Regions from separate parts of the Serratia rhizosphaerae genome, predicted to be linked through region 1. Evidence: predicted binding sites of a transcription regulator. Region 1 holds the regulator's gene; each other region holds the start of a gene.
What was found. Region 1 encodes LexA, which represses DNA repair genes until DNA is damaged. Its sites were predicted from a motif close to TNCTGTATGTACATACAGNA; they were not measured.
Positions count from the first base shown of each region.

Region 2: the regulator LexA is predicted to act here: its motif matches at 1,796-1,815, upstream of FO014_RS02085 (DNA translocase FtsK 4TM domain-containing protein).
Region 3: the regulator LexA is predicted to act here: its motif matches at 1,284-1,303, upstream of dinB (DNA polymerase IV).
Region 4: the regulator LexA is predicted to act here: its motif matches at 1,784-1,803, upstream of sulA (SOS-induced cell division inhibitor SulA).

Region 1 is NZ_CP041764.1:2,560,421-2,563,509, forward strand. It holds gene plsB (glycerol-3-phosphate 1-O-acyltransferase PlsB) at 1-427, opposite strand, end outside; gene FO014_RS11935 (diacylglycerol kinase) at 556-924, shown strand; gene lexA (transcriptional repressor LexA) at 1,033-1,641, shown strand; gene dinF (MATE family efflux transporter DinF) at 1,735-3,081, shown strand.
Region 2 is NZ_CP041764.1:446,132-449,220, reverse strand. It holds gene trxB (thioredoxin-disulfide reductase) at 1-605, opposite strand, end outside; gene lrp (leucine-responsive transcriptional regulator Lrp) at 1,266-1,760, shown strand; gene FO014_RS02085 (DNA translocase FtsK 4TM domain-containing protein) at 1,881-3,089, shown strand, end outside.
Region 3 is NZ_CP041764.1:1,118,494-1,121,582, reverse strand. It holds gene FO014_RS05335 (FAD:protein FMN transferase) at 1-1, shown strand, start outside; gene nqrM ((Na+)-NQR maturation NqrM) at 9-236, shown strand; gene FO014_RS05325 (glycerophosphodiester phosphodiesterase family protein) at 246-1,148, opposite strand; gene dinB (DNA polymerase IV) at 1,319-2,383, shown strand; gene pepD (beta-Ala-His dipeptidase) at 2,414-3,089, opposite strand, start outside.
Region 4 is NZ_CP041764.1:363,062-366,150, forward strand. It holds gene yccS (YccS family putative transporter) at 1-946, shown strand, start outside; gene FO014_RS01770 (TfoX/Sxy family DNA transformation protein) at 989-1,594, opposite strand; gene sulA (SOS-induced cell division inhibitor SulA) at 1,825-2,337, shown strand; gene ompA (porin OmpA) at 2,699-3,089, shown strand, end outside.

The DNA of each region.
Region 1 (3,089 bases):
GGTGCGGGGTGCCCTGGCCTTCGCGCCCCGGTGAGCGGCCGAACATCACCGACGCCGGCAGCATCTGAATATCCAGCCCCGGGTTATTGCGGTGCAGATCCAGATAGTCGTGGAACAGTTTTACCGACTCTTCCTTCGGCGTGTAGTAGCGGAAGACGCGCGGGCCGTCGTGGATAAACACGTAGCTGGGCAGCACTGCGCCGTCGATCTCCAGCGGTTCGAGCGGGTCGGGCAGATCCTGCGCCAGGCACTGGGCGCGCAGCGTCAGCAAATCCGCCTTGGAATGGTAAGGTAAAACGTACAAAATCGGTCGTGAGGGATCGAGCCCCAGCTCCGTGACCGGATCCGCAGGGATAACTTTGCTTCTTACCAGCAGTTTGAGTGGTAGATTCAATAATTTATAATAAATTTTACGCCAACCTGACATAACTATGTGAAGCCTCTTGTTAGCAATGCGCCGCAAGCATACCAGAAAGCGGGTAACAGATCTGTGGTGTTAAAGAACCCCGAACCGTTAAAATTATGACTGACCTCTTGTAAAAGGCACACAGCAAAATGGCAAATCAAACGACCGGCTTGACCCGGATCATCAAAGCGGCGGGTTACTCGTATCAAGGATTAACGGCGGCCTGGCGCAATGAGGCGGCGTTTCGCCAGGAGTCGGTGGCGGCGGCGATTGCCGTGATTGTGGCGCTGTGGCTGGATGTCGACGCCGTGGCGCGCATTTTACTGATTGGCTCGGTGCTGTTGGTGCTGATCGTCGAAGTGCTCAACAGCGCCATTGAGGCGATCGTCGACCGCGTCGGCACCGACTACCATGAGCTGTCCGGCCGTGCCAAGGATATGGGATCGGCGGCGGTGTCGCTGAGTATTATCCTGGCGCTGTTGGTCTGGGTAACGCTGCTGTGGCGGCATTTCGCCTGATTTGCGAAGCGGTGCGCTAATCCCTGATTTTTATTCATTCTCCGGTTCCCAATCCGCGTTCACCTGTATATACTCACAGCAAGACTGTATAAACAAACAGGGGGCGGAATGAAAGCACTAACTACCAGGCAGCAAGAGGTCTACGATCTGATTCGCGAGCATATCTCGCAAACCGGCATGCCGCCAACGCGTGCCGAGATCGCGCTGCGCCTGGGGTTCCGCTCGCCTAATGCCGCCGAAGAGCACCTGAAGGCGCTGGCCCGCAAGGGCGTGATCGAGATCGTTTCCGGCGCCTCGCGCGGCATCCGCCTGCTGATGGAAGATGAAGACGGCCTGCCGCTGATCGGTCGGGTCGCTGCCGGCGAACCGCTGCTGGCGCAACAGCATATCGAAGGGCACTACAAGGTGGATCCGTCGCTGTTCAAGCCGAACGCGGATTTCCTGCTGCGGGTTAACGGCATGTCGATGCGTGATATCGGCATTCTGGACGGCGACCTGCTGGCGGTGCATAAAACGCAGGATGTGCGCAACGGCCAGGTGGTGGTGGCGCGCATCGAAGACGAAGTGACGGTGAAGCGCTTAAAACGCAGCGGCAATCTGGTCGAGCTGCTGCCTGAAAACAGCGAGTTCACGCCGATCAAGGTTGACCTGCGCGAACAGAATTTCACCATCGAAGGTCTGGCCGTCGGCGTCATCCGCAACGGTGACTGGATCTAAAGCGCATCCCCCTGCGTTTAATCGCCTCGGCCATGTCCGGGGCGATGTTATTTCTTATCTGATCCATCCTTTCTGCTACGGGAACATGTGACTATGCGCCTGCTTGCCTCCTTGACTAGCGACACGGACAAAGCCCTGTGGCGTTTGGCGCTGCCGATGATCTTCTCCAACATTACCGTGCCGCTGCTGGGGCTGGTGGATACCGCGGTGATCGGCCACCTCGACAGCCCGGTCTATCTGGGCGGCGTGGCGGTGGGGGCGATGGTCACCAGCTTCCTGTTTATGCTGCTGCTGTTTTTGCGCATGAGTACCACTGGACTGACGGCGCAGGCGCTGGGGGCGCAAAACCCGCAGGCGCTGGCGCGCGCTTTTATGCAGCCGCTGCTGCTGGCGCTGCTGGCCGGGCTGGCGATTGTGCTGCTGCGCCACCCGCTGATCGATCTCGCACTGCAGATCGTCGGCGGTGACGGCGAGGTGCTGACGCAGGCGCGCGCGTTCCTGGAGATCCGCTGGCTCAGCGCGCCGGCGGCGCTGGCGAACATGGTGCTGCTGGGCTGGCTGCTGGGCGTCCAGTACGTGCGCGCGCCGGTGATCCTGCTGATTGTCGGCAACCTGCTGAATATCGTGCTGGACCTGTGGCTGGTGATGGGGCTGGGCTGGAACGTGCAGGGCGCGGCCACGGCCACCGCGGTGTCTGAATACGCCACCCTGCTGCTCGGGCTGTGGCTCAGCTGGCGCGTGATGCGCATGCGCGGCATTTCGCCGTCGATGCTGCGGCACGCCTGGCGCGGCAACGTGCGCCGTTTGCTGGCGCTCAACCGCGATATCATGCTGCGCTCCCTGTTGTTGCAGCTGTGCTTCGCTTCGCTGACCATTTTCGCCGCCCGCCTGGGCAGCGAGGTGGTGGCGGTCAATGCGGTGCTGATGAACCTGCTGACCTTTACCGCCTACGCGTTGGACGGCTTCGCCTATGCGGTTGAGGCGCACTCCGGGCACGCCTACGGCGCGCGTGACGACAGCCAGCTGCGTCTGGTCTGGCGCGCCGCCTGCCGTCAGTCCTGTCTGGTGGCGCTGGGCTTTGCGCTGGTGTACGCCTGCGCGGGACAGCAGATCGTCAATATGCTGACGTCGCTGCCGGAGCTGCGCACGCTGGCGGCTCACTATCTGCCGTGGCAGATGGTGTTGCCGCTGATTGGCGTATGGTGTTATCTGTTGGACGGCATGTTTATCGGCGCGACGCGCGGCGCAGAGATGCGCAACAGCATGGCGGTGGCGGCGGCGGGCTACGGCCTGACGCTGCTGAGTTTGCCGCTGTTGGGCAACCACGGGCTGTGGCTGGCACTGTGCGTCTTTCTGGGGCTGCGCGGCGCGGCGCTCGGTTGGATTTGGCACCGGCACCGCGTCAATGGCACCTGGTTTGCGCAGGGGAAGGCGGCTTAGCGTTACGC
Region 2 (3,089 bases), 2.1 Mb from region 1:
AGCACGATGTTGCCGTTTTTCACTTTCTCCATCAGCCGGTCGATCAGAATTTTCTCTGAACGGAAGCTGTCGCGGCGGTGGATCAGATGCACTTCCGCGGCGATGTTGGACAGATACAGCGCTTCTTCAACGGCGGTGTTGCCGCCGCCGACCACGGCGACTTTCTGGTTGCGGTAGAAGAAGCCGTCACAGGTTGCGCAGGCGGAAACGCCTTTGCCCTTGAAGGCTTCTTCGCTTGGCAGACCCAGATAGCGTGCGGAGGCGCCGGTAGCAATAATCAGCGCGTCGCAGGTGTACTCGCCGCTGTCGCCGGTCAGGCGGAACGGACGCTGTTGCAAATCAACGCCGTTGATATGGTCGAAGACGATCTCGGTCTGGAATTTTTCCGCATGCTCGCGCATACGTTCCATCAGCGCCGGGCCGGTCAGGTCGTTGGCGTCGCCCGGCCAGTTCTCCACGTCGGTCGTGGTGGTCAACTGACCGCCTTGCTCTACGCCGGTAATCAACACCGGCTGCAGGTTTGCACGCGCGGCGTACACCGCTGCGGTGTAGCCCGCCGGGCCGGAGCCCAGAATCAATAACTTGCTATGTTTAGCCGTGCCCATGAATAACCTCTTTTCCCACGATGGCGGACAATGGCATCGATTGTAGGGAAAATAGTGAAGTAAAAAAAGCACCTGTAACGGTTGTTATCGATTTGTCTGATAGTTGCGGACTATTAATTCTAATATCGAGGTAAAAAACACCGGTGTCATTACTGCACTCTGGCCCACGAGGGCTAAAAACGGTGCTTTTCTCTGCGTCATGCCGCGATGGCGGCGCTTTTTAACCCAGCGGTTCATAACTAAAAAAGGGGTTAACGCTTTTCTCGACGGTACGTTCTTCTGATTTTGCTTCTTTTACTTTGACAATCCGCTGCGCATTTGCGAAAACATCAGAGGAAGAAGAAATTATCCCCGCAGCAACAGCCGATCGTTCGCCTTTTCATCATCAGGCGGGCGCTGGGCAGGGCAGGGGGGATTGCGCCTTAAACAGGCGCGCTTCTTTCTTAACGATGAAGATCGTTTTATCGCCGCGCGCAGAGTTTGACAGACAGGCTGTGACGCGGCAAAAGAGGATAGTGAAGAAGCATTGTGTGCGGCAGATTGCTCTGCGCAATCGACTGCATATAACAAAAATCGGGTCTTCGCTTGAAACAAGTCCCTACACAGTGACGTTGGCTAGGGTTTGGCAAGTGTAAGGAAGAAATAAGAGAGACAATAATAATGGCAGACAATAAGAAACGCCCGGGTAAAGATCTTGACCGTATCGACCGCAACATCCTCAATGAGTTACAGAAGGATGGGCGTATTTCGAACGTTGAGCTTTCTAAGCGCGTGGGGTTATCCCCAACGCCATGCTTGGAACGCGTACGTCGTCTTGAGCGTCAGGGGTTCATTCATGGCTATACTGCATTGCTGAACCCGCACTATCTGGATGCATCACTGCTGGTTTTCGTGGAAATCACGCTGAACCGCGGCGCGCCAGATGTGTTCGAGCAATTTAACTCGGCAGTACAGAAGCTTGAAGAGATTCAGGAGTGTCATCTGGTGTCCGGTGATTTCGACTATCTGTTGAAAACCCGCGTGCCGGATATGTCAGCTTACCGTAAGCTGCTTGGCGAAACCTTACTGCGTTTGCCGGGGGTCAACGACACCCGCACCTACGTGGTGATGGAAGAAGTGAAACAGAGTAACCGTCTGGTTATCAAAACACGGTAAGGTGCAGGTGCAAAACCTGATTAAATTCGTTACACTCCTGTTTATTCATACAGTTTTGGCGCCGGGGAAACAACTCGGCGCTGTTACTCTATCCGCTAACAGGAACCTGGAGAGCCTTTCTTGAGCCAGGAATACACAGAAGATAAAGAAGTTACCTTGAAGAAACTCAGCAGTGGCCGTCGGTTGCTGGAAGCTGCGTTGATCGTGGTGGCGATTTTTGCCGTTTACCTCATGGCTGCGCTGGTCAGCTTCAACCCGTCTGATCCCAGCTGGTCGCAGACGGCGTGGCATGAGCCGATTCATAATCTTGGCGGCGGCGTGGGCGCCTGGCTGGCCGATACGCTGTTCTTCACCTTCGGGGTGCTCGCTTACGCGATCCCGCCGATCGCGCTGATCTTGTGCTGGGTTGCCTACCGGCAGCGCGATACCCGCGACTATATTGACTATTTTGCGCTTTCACTGCGCCTGATCGGCACGCTGGCGCTGGTGCTCACCTCGTGCGGGCTGGCGGCGCTGAATGTCGACGATCTCTATTACTTTGCCTCCGGCGGCGTGATCGGCAGCCTGCTGAGCAACGCGATGCTGCCGTGGTTCAACGGCATCGGCGCGACGCTGGCGCTGCTGTGCGTGTGGGCCGCGGGCCTGACGCTATTTACCGGCTGGTCATGGCTGGTGATTGCCGAGAAGATCGGCGGGGCCGTATTGGGCATCGCCACCTTTATGACCAACCGTTCGCGCCGTGACGATCGCTATCGTGACGATGAAGACGACTTGTACGCCGAAACGCCGGAAAACGACGGCAAGGGCGCAGCGGCCGCCGCCAGCGCAGCAGCTGCCGCGCATACGGCCGATGCCGATGACGTGCTGTTCAGCGCGCCTTCCGTAAAAGAGAGCGCTCAGCCGTCTGCCGATGCCGATGAAACGGCGGATCCGCTGCTCAGCGGCCTGCGAGCTAATGACGACGATGAGGTCGCGGACGTGGCTAACGCGGCGACCAACGCTGCTGCGCCGGCGTCTGAAGAGATTTCGCCGGCCGCACCGGCCGCTGCTACTTCCTCAGAGACTGCGGCTCCAGTGGCTCCAGTGGCTCCGGCGACGCCGGCAGCTGCGCCTGCGGTGACGACGGCGCCAGCCGCGCCGGCCTCCGTGAATCAGCATCCGATGAGTGCGCAGCCGGAAGATAACGCGCCGCCGCTGTACTCGTTTGAAATTCCTGAAGAGACGCCGGTGCCGAAAACCCCGCGTCCGGCAGAGGTTCAGCAGGGCGATGATGAGCCGCGTCTGGGGGACTGGAACCGGGCAACGGCGCCTCAGCAGCCTGCCGCCTCG
Region 3 (3,089 bases), 1.4 Mb from region 1:
AGGCCGCTATGCTGACGGTATTTGTTGCCACCTTCGTGTTATTTCTGCTGATTATCGGCGGCATGTCGCTGGGCTATGTGTTTAAACGCAAAAGCCTGCAGGGCAGCTGTGGCGGCATCACCGCGCTGGGGATGGAGAAAGTCTGCGACTGCCCGGAACCCTGCGATGCGCGTAAAAAGCGCCTGGCGAAAGAGGCGCAGCGCCGGGAACAGTTGGAAAAGCACCGTATTTTATAGTCGTTGATATCATTCCGGGGCGCGGCTGACCGCGCCCTGATTTTTCTCCCGCCACCGTTGCGCCTGTTTGGGCGAATCCACCATTACCGCGTCTGCGCCTAATATCTGCGCCTGCCGGTAAGCCTGCGGCGAGTTGACGCCGAATAGGACAATCCGCGCCGGCCCTTGCGAGCGGAAACAGGCCATCGATTCATCGTCCCAACTGAGCTGTGCCTTGGAGCGTCCTTCGCCCAGCGTGTATTTTTCCACCACCTCGACTTCGCGCGTCAGTTCCAGCCCGTACCAGCGGGGCGCATTACCGTGCGGCTGCAGCTGGCAGCGGTGCGCCATGGTGACGTTAGCCAGCAGGCTGCGGGTTTCATCGCGGCTGACAAAGCGCGCAATCTGCGGCGGCAGCGCTTGCAGGTAACGGGCATCGGTGGAATAGACCCGGGTGCGCGCCAGGGCGTGCTGCGCTTCCAGCGTCGTCAGCAGCGCGCGGGCGAAGCGGGCCGGATCGGCGTCCGGCGACTTGATGTCCAGATAGAAGGTGGCGTGCGGAAAGGTTTGCAGCACCGTTGCCAGCCGGGGAATGCCGATGCCCTGCGCGCGGTACGGGTGACTGCCGCTGCGGGCGTAGGCCCAGCCGGCATCCGTCTGCGCCAGCTGTTCGGCGCTGTAGGCGGAGACCGGGCCGCGAGCGTTAGTGAGTGCTTGCAGATCGGCGGGACGGTACAGCACGATGACGCCGTCTTTGGCCTGCTGCAGCGTGATCCACACGGCATCGGCGCCGTTGTCCAAGGCGCTGCGGATGGCCGGCAGGGTATTTTCCGGCGCGTCGGCGGTGCCGCCGCGGTGGGCGATAATCGCCGGCTGCGGCGCGGCAACGGCGTTCAACAGCGGGGTGCACAGCAGTAGCAGCAGCGCGGGCAGAGCGCGTAGTGGAGACATGATAACCTTCCTGAAATTGGCCTGGCGTTATCATACGGCTGAAAAATGACGCTTTTTTTACTCCCCGTCGCCTGTATTCAGATATTGCCCAGGCCCCGTATTGAGTACCGATAATTTTGCTGTATACTTATACAGTATTACCGGAGGGCGCGATGCGTAAAATCATTCATGTCGATATGGATTGCTTCTTTGCCGCAGTGGAAATGCGCGACAATCCCAGCCTGCGGGATATTCCGCTGGCGATCGGGGGCAGTGCCGAGCGGCGTGGCGTGATCAGCACCGCCAACTATCCGGCGCGTCGCTACGGCGTGCGCAGCGCGATGTCGACCGCGATGGCGCTGAAGCTGTGCCCGCAGCTGACGCTGCTGCCGGGGCGCATGGCGGCCTATAAAGAGGCCTCGCAGCATATTCGCCAGATCTTTGCGCGCTATACCTCGCTGATTGAACCGCTGTCGCTGGATGAAGCCTATCTGGACGTGACCGACAGCCCGCAGTGCAACGGCTCGGCCACGCTGATGGCGGAAGCAATCCGGCAGGCCATTTTTGATGAACTGCAGCTCACCGCCTCGGCCGGCGTGGCGCCGATCAAGTTTCTTGCCAAGATCGCCTCCGATCTGAATAAACCTAACGGACAGTATGTGATCCCGCCGACGCAGGTGGCGCCTTTTCTGCAGCAGCTGCCGCTCGGTAAAATTCCCGGTGTGGGCAAGGTGACCGCCAAGCGGTTGGAAGAATTGGGGCTGCACACCTGCGCCGACGTGCAGCGTTACGATCTGGCCGCGCTGTTAAAGCGCTTCGGCAAGTTCGGCCGGGTATTGTGGGAGCGCAGTCAGGGGATTGACGAACGTCAGGTCTCCTCGGAGCGGCTGCGTAAATCGGTCGGCGTGGAACGCACGCTGGCAGAGGATATTCACGACTGGTCCCAGTGCGAGACGCTGATTGTCGACAAACTCTACCCCGAGCTGGAAGCGCGTCTGCGCAAAGTAAAACCCGACCTGCATATTGCCCGTCAGGGGGTGAAACTGAAGTTTCAGGATTTCCAGCTGACTACGCAGGAGCACGTCTGGCCGGTGCTGAACCGGGAGGACTTGCTGGCGGTAGCGCAGCAGGTGTGGCGTGAGCGGCGTGAAGGGCGCGGCGTCCGGCTGGTGGGGTTGCACGTCACCTTACTGGATCCGCAGATAGAACGGCAGCTGCTGCTGCCGTGGGACGGTTAAGGGCCGGATGAACCCGGCCCTGATGCGTACTTAGTCGCGCTCCGGAATGGCTTTCAGCAGTTCGGTCAGCAGCTGCCAGTACAGGCCGACGCTTTCGATCTGCACCTGCTCATCCGGCGAGTGCGGCCCGGTGATGGTCGGCCCGATAGAGACCATATCCATATCCGGATACGGCTTCTTGAACAGCCCGCACTCCAGACCGGCGTGGATCACCATGATGTTCGGCGTCTTGTTAAACAGACGCTGATACAGCTCGCGCACCAGATGCATCACCGCTGAATCGGCGTCCGGCTGCCAGCCCGGGTAGCCGCCTTTCGGCGCCACTTTGGCGCCCGCCAGTTGGCCCAGCGCGGTCAGCATGTCGACCACGTAGTCTTTGCCGCTGTCGATCAGCGAGCGGATCAGGCAGATGATTTCTGCTTCGCTGTCGCTGGTGGTGATCACGCCGAGATTCAGCGAGGTTTCCACCACGCCCTGCACCGCGTCGCTCATGCGGATTACGCCGTTTGGCGTGCCGTTCAGCAGTGCCAGGAAGCGCTGCTGGCTGTCGGCGGTCAGCGCCTGCTGCGCGCTGTCGCTTGGCTCCAGCAGCACGGTGATGTTTTTCTCTTTTGCCGCCAGTTCGTTCTGCAGCGTTGCCAGGAACTCCTGGCTCAGCGCTTTCAGCGCTTCAACCTGGTCCGCGGCGACCGCCACGGTGGCGAAG
Region 4 (3,089 bases), 2.2 Mb from region 1:
CATGTCGGTGGTGCTGTGCATCGGCTATGCGTTTATTCAGTTGACCGGCATGCGGCACGGTTACTGGATCCTGCTTACCAGTCTGTTTGTCTGCCAGCCCAACTATAATGCCACCCGGCGGCGGCTGGCCCTGCGTATTATCGGCACCCTGGCGGGGATTCTGATCGGCCTGCCGATTCTGTACTTTGTCCCGTCGCTCGAAGGCCAACTGGTGCTGATCGTGATCAGCGGCGTGCTGTTCTTCGCCTTCCGTACGGTGCAGTACGCCCACGCCACCATGTTTATTACCTTATTGGTGCTGCTGTGCTTTAACCTGCTTGGGGAAGGCTTCGAAGTCGCCGCTCCACGCGTTTACGACACGCTGTTGGGCTGCGCCATCGCCTGGGCGGCCGTGACCTTTATCTGGCCGGACTGGCGTTTTCGTCAGTTGTCCGCCGTCGTCAGCAAAACGCTGAATGCCAACTGCCGCTACCTGGACGCGATCCTGGTGCAGTATCACGAAGGTAAAAATAACGGCCTGCCTTACCGTATCGCCCGCCGCGACGCCCATAACAGCGATGCGGAACTGGCGTCGGTGATCGCCAATATGTCTGCGGACCCCAAAGCCGATAAGGCAACGCAGGAGGCAGCCTTCCGGCTGTTGTGCCTCAACCATACGCTCCTGAGTTATATTTCGGCGCTGGGGGCCCATCGTGAACGGCTGACCAATATCGACGTGTTCAACGTGCTGAACGATGCCGTTTGCTACGTAGACGGCGCGTTGCAACACAACGCAGCCGATGCTCAGCGCATCAGCCTGGCGCTGGAAAAACTGTCAGCGCGCATCGCACAGCTGACGCCAGAACCAGAAAGCAAAGAGCAGTTAGTACTACAGCAAATAGGACTGGTTGTTGAACTTCTGCCGGAGCTGACGTCGTTGAACGCGCAGATCGGGCAATCACAATGAGCCTGTAACCATGGTAAGGTGCGTTACAGCAGCTAACGCGCCTTATGACACTTCTTTATTAAACCAGGCGCTCAGTTCTCCGCGGATCTCTTCAGGCAGCGCGGCGTGATGATAACCAGCAATCGCGCCGGCCAACGACAGCAGCGCCTTCAGCCCCAGGTTCTTTTGCTGCAGCATCAGCTTCAGAAACGATCCTCTGGCCCCCTGCAAACGTAAATCATAGACGTCGCGTATCCCTACCCGCCACAGCAAACGCTCCAGGCCGGCATCAATATTCGGTAAGCCCTTCAGGCGCCTGCTGCCGCGACTGCGGATCTGTAGCTCTTTGCTCGCCTCGCGCTTTGCCTGCCAGGCAAGTTCAAACAGCGCCTGCGGTTCTCCCCACAGCTGGTGGTCTACCCAGTAATAGCGCATGATGATCGGCACACCGCGCTTCGAGTACACCATGTTGACCATACCGCGCGCGCGAAATTCTGACTCCAGGCTTTTTGTGGCGCGTAAATACATCTCACCGTCGGCAACGACGGCAAACATCACCCCGTCGGCCAGTAGCCCATAGCCGCCGAACTGTGAGCGGGTAGTAATATTGCCCAGTGTGCCAAAACAGGTTTTTGCCTGCGCGACTCTTGCTATTGTTCTTCCATGCATAACGTTCTCCTCTGTGGCTTTTCAGTCAATCATAATTAAAATCAATAAGATAAAACTTACAAGAACACGTAATAGAAAAATACGCATTAATGTCAGCACTGCCAATCACAATTCAGGCGCGTACAAAAAACGTTCACAATTATGCGAGGCGTGACGAAAAATTGGCTTGATCTCGGCAGGCATTGGGGGTACTGTATATACATACAGTACAACTACAGGCGGGATATCACATGCGTACTCAATCACTTCACAAAGCCCATCGCAGCCATAACGCGTTTACCCTGAATGGGGTGCCGGACGCTTCTGCGGGCAGCGCCAGCGAAAATGGCCTGATCGGTGAATTTGTTTACAACGAGCATCAGCCCGCGGTCACTCAGCTTCTATTATTACCGCTGTTGCAGCAGTTAGCCACCCAGTCGCGCTGGCTGCTATGGCTGACGCCGCAGCAGAAACTCAGCAAACTGTGGCTACAGCGCTCTGGCCTGCCTGCAGATAAAGTCGTACAATTAAGCCAAATCAGCCCGATCAACACGGTCGATGCGATGGAAAAAGCGTTGCTGACGGGGAACTACAGCGCCGTTCTCGGCTGGTTACCTGAGCTAAATGAGGAAGATCGTCTAAAATTACAGCGGGCGGCTGAACAGGGGCATGCTTACGGCTTTATTATGCGTCCTCAGCGTGACACCATTCCGGCTCAGGGACAGTTTCCGACCCTAAAAATTCACTCTTCTTTGTATCATTAAGTAAATTTAGGATTTTTCCCATCATTTTTATCCCCCGGAAACGGAACCTTTGGGGGATCATGGACAAAGCGAGAGCAGCCGCGGTTCCACGCCCCTACCCGAACAAAAAATCGGCTAAAAATACGCCCGAATCTGTTAGCAAATATGACTGTTTCTGCGTTTTTTTTTAGAGCTTTATCACATCACACTTGTAACTTTCGCGCCACGTTGTAGACTTTACATCGCCAAGGTTGCTCTATAACGCCAGTAAAAAACTGGAGAGTAACAAACGAGGGCACAAACCTTGGCGAAGGAATTTAACCAAGGGCTTAAAAATCAGCTTTAAAGCTCATTGCCTATTTGGATGATAACGAGGCGCAAAATGAAAAAGACAGCTATCGCATTAGCAGTGGCACTGGCCGGTTTCGCTACCGTAGCGCAAGCCGCCCCAAAAGATAACACCTGGTACACCGGTGCTAAACTGGGCTGGTCCCAGTATCATGACGTAGGTTTCTATGGCAACGGCTACACCGGTACCGGTAACGGCCCTATCCATGAAAACCAATTGGGTGCTGGTGCGTTCCTGGGTTACCAGGCGAACCAATACCTGGGCTTCGAGCTGGGCTATGACTGGCTGGGCCGTATGCCTTACAAAGGCAGCGTGAACAACGGTGCTTTCAAGGCACAGGGCGTTCAACTGGCAGCTAAACTGAGCTACCCAATCGCTGACGATCTGGACATCTACACCCGTCTGGGTGGTATGGTATGGCGTG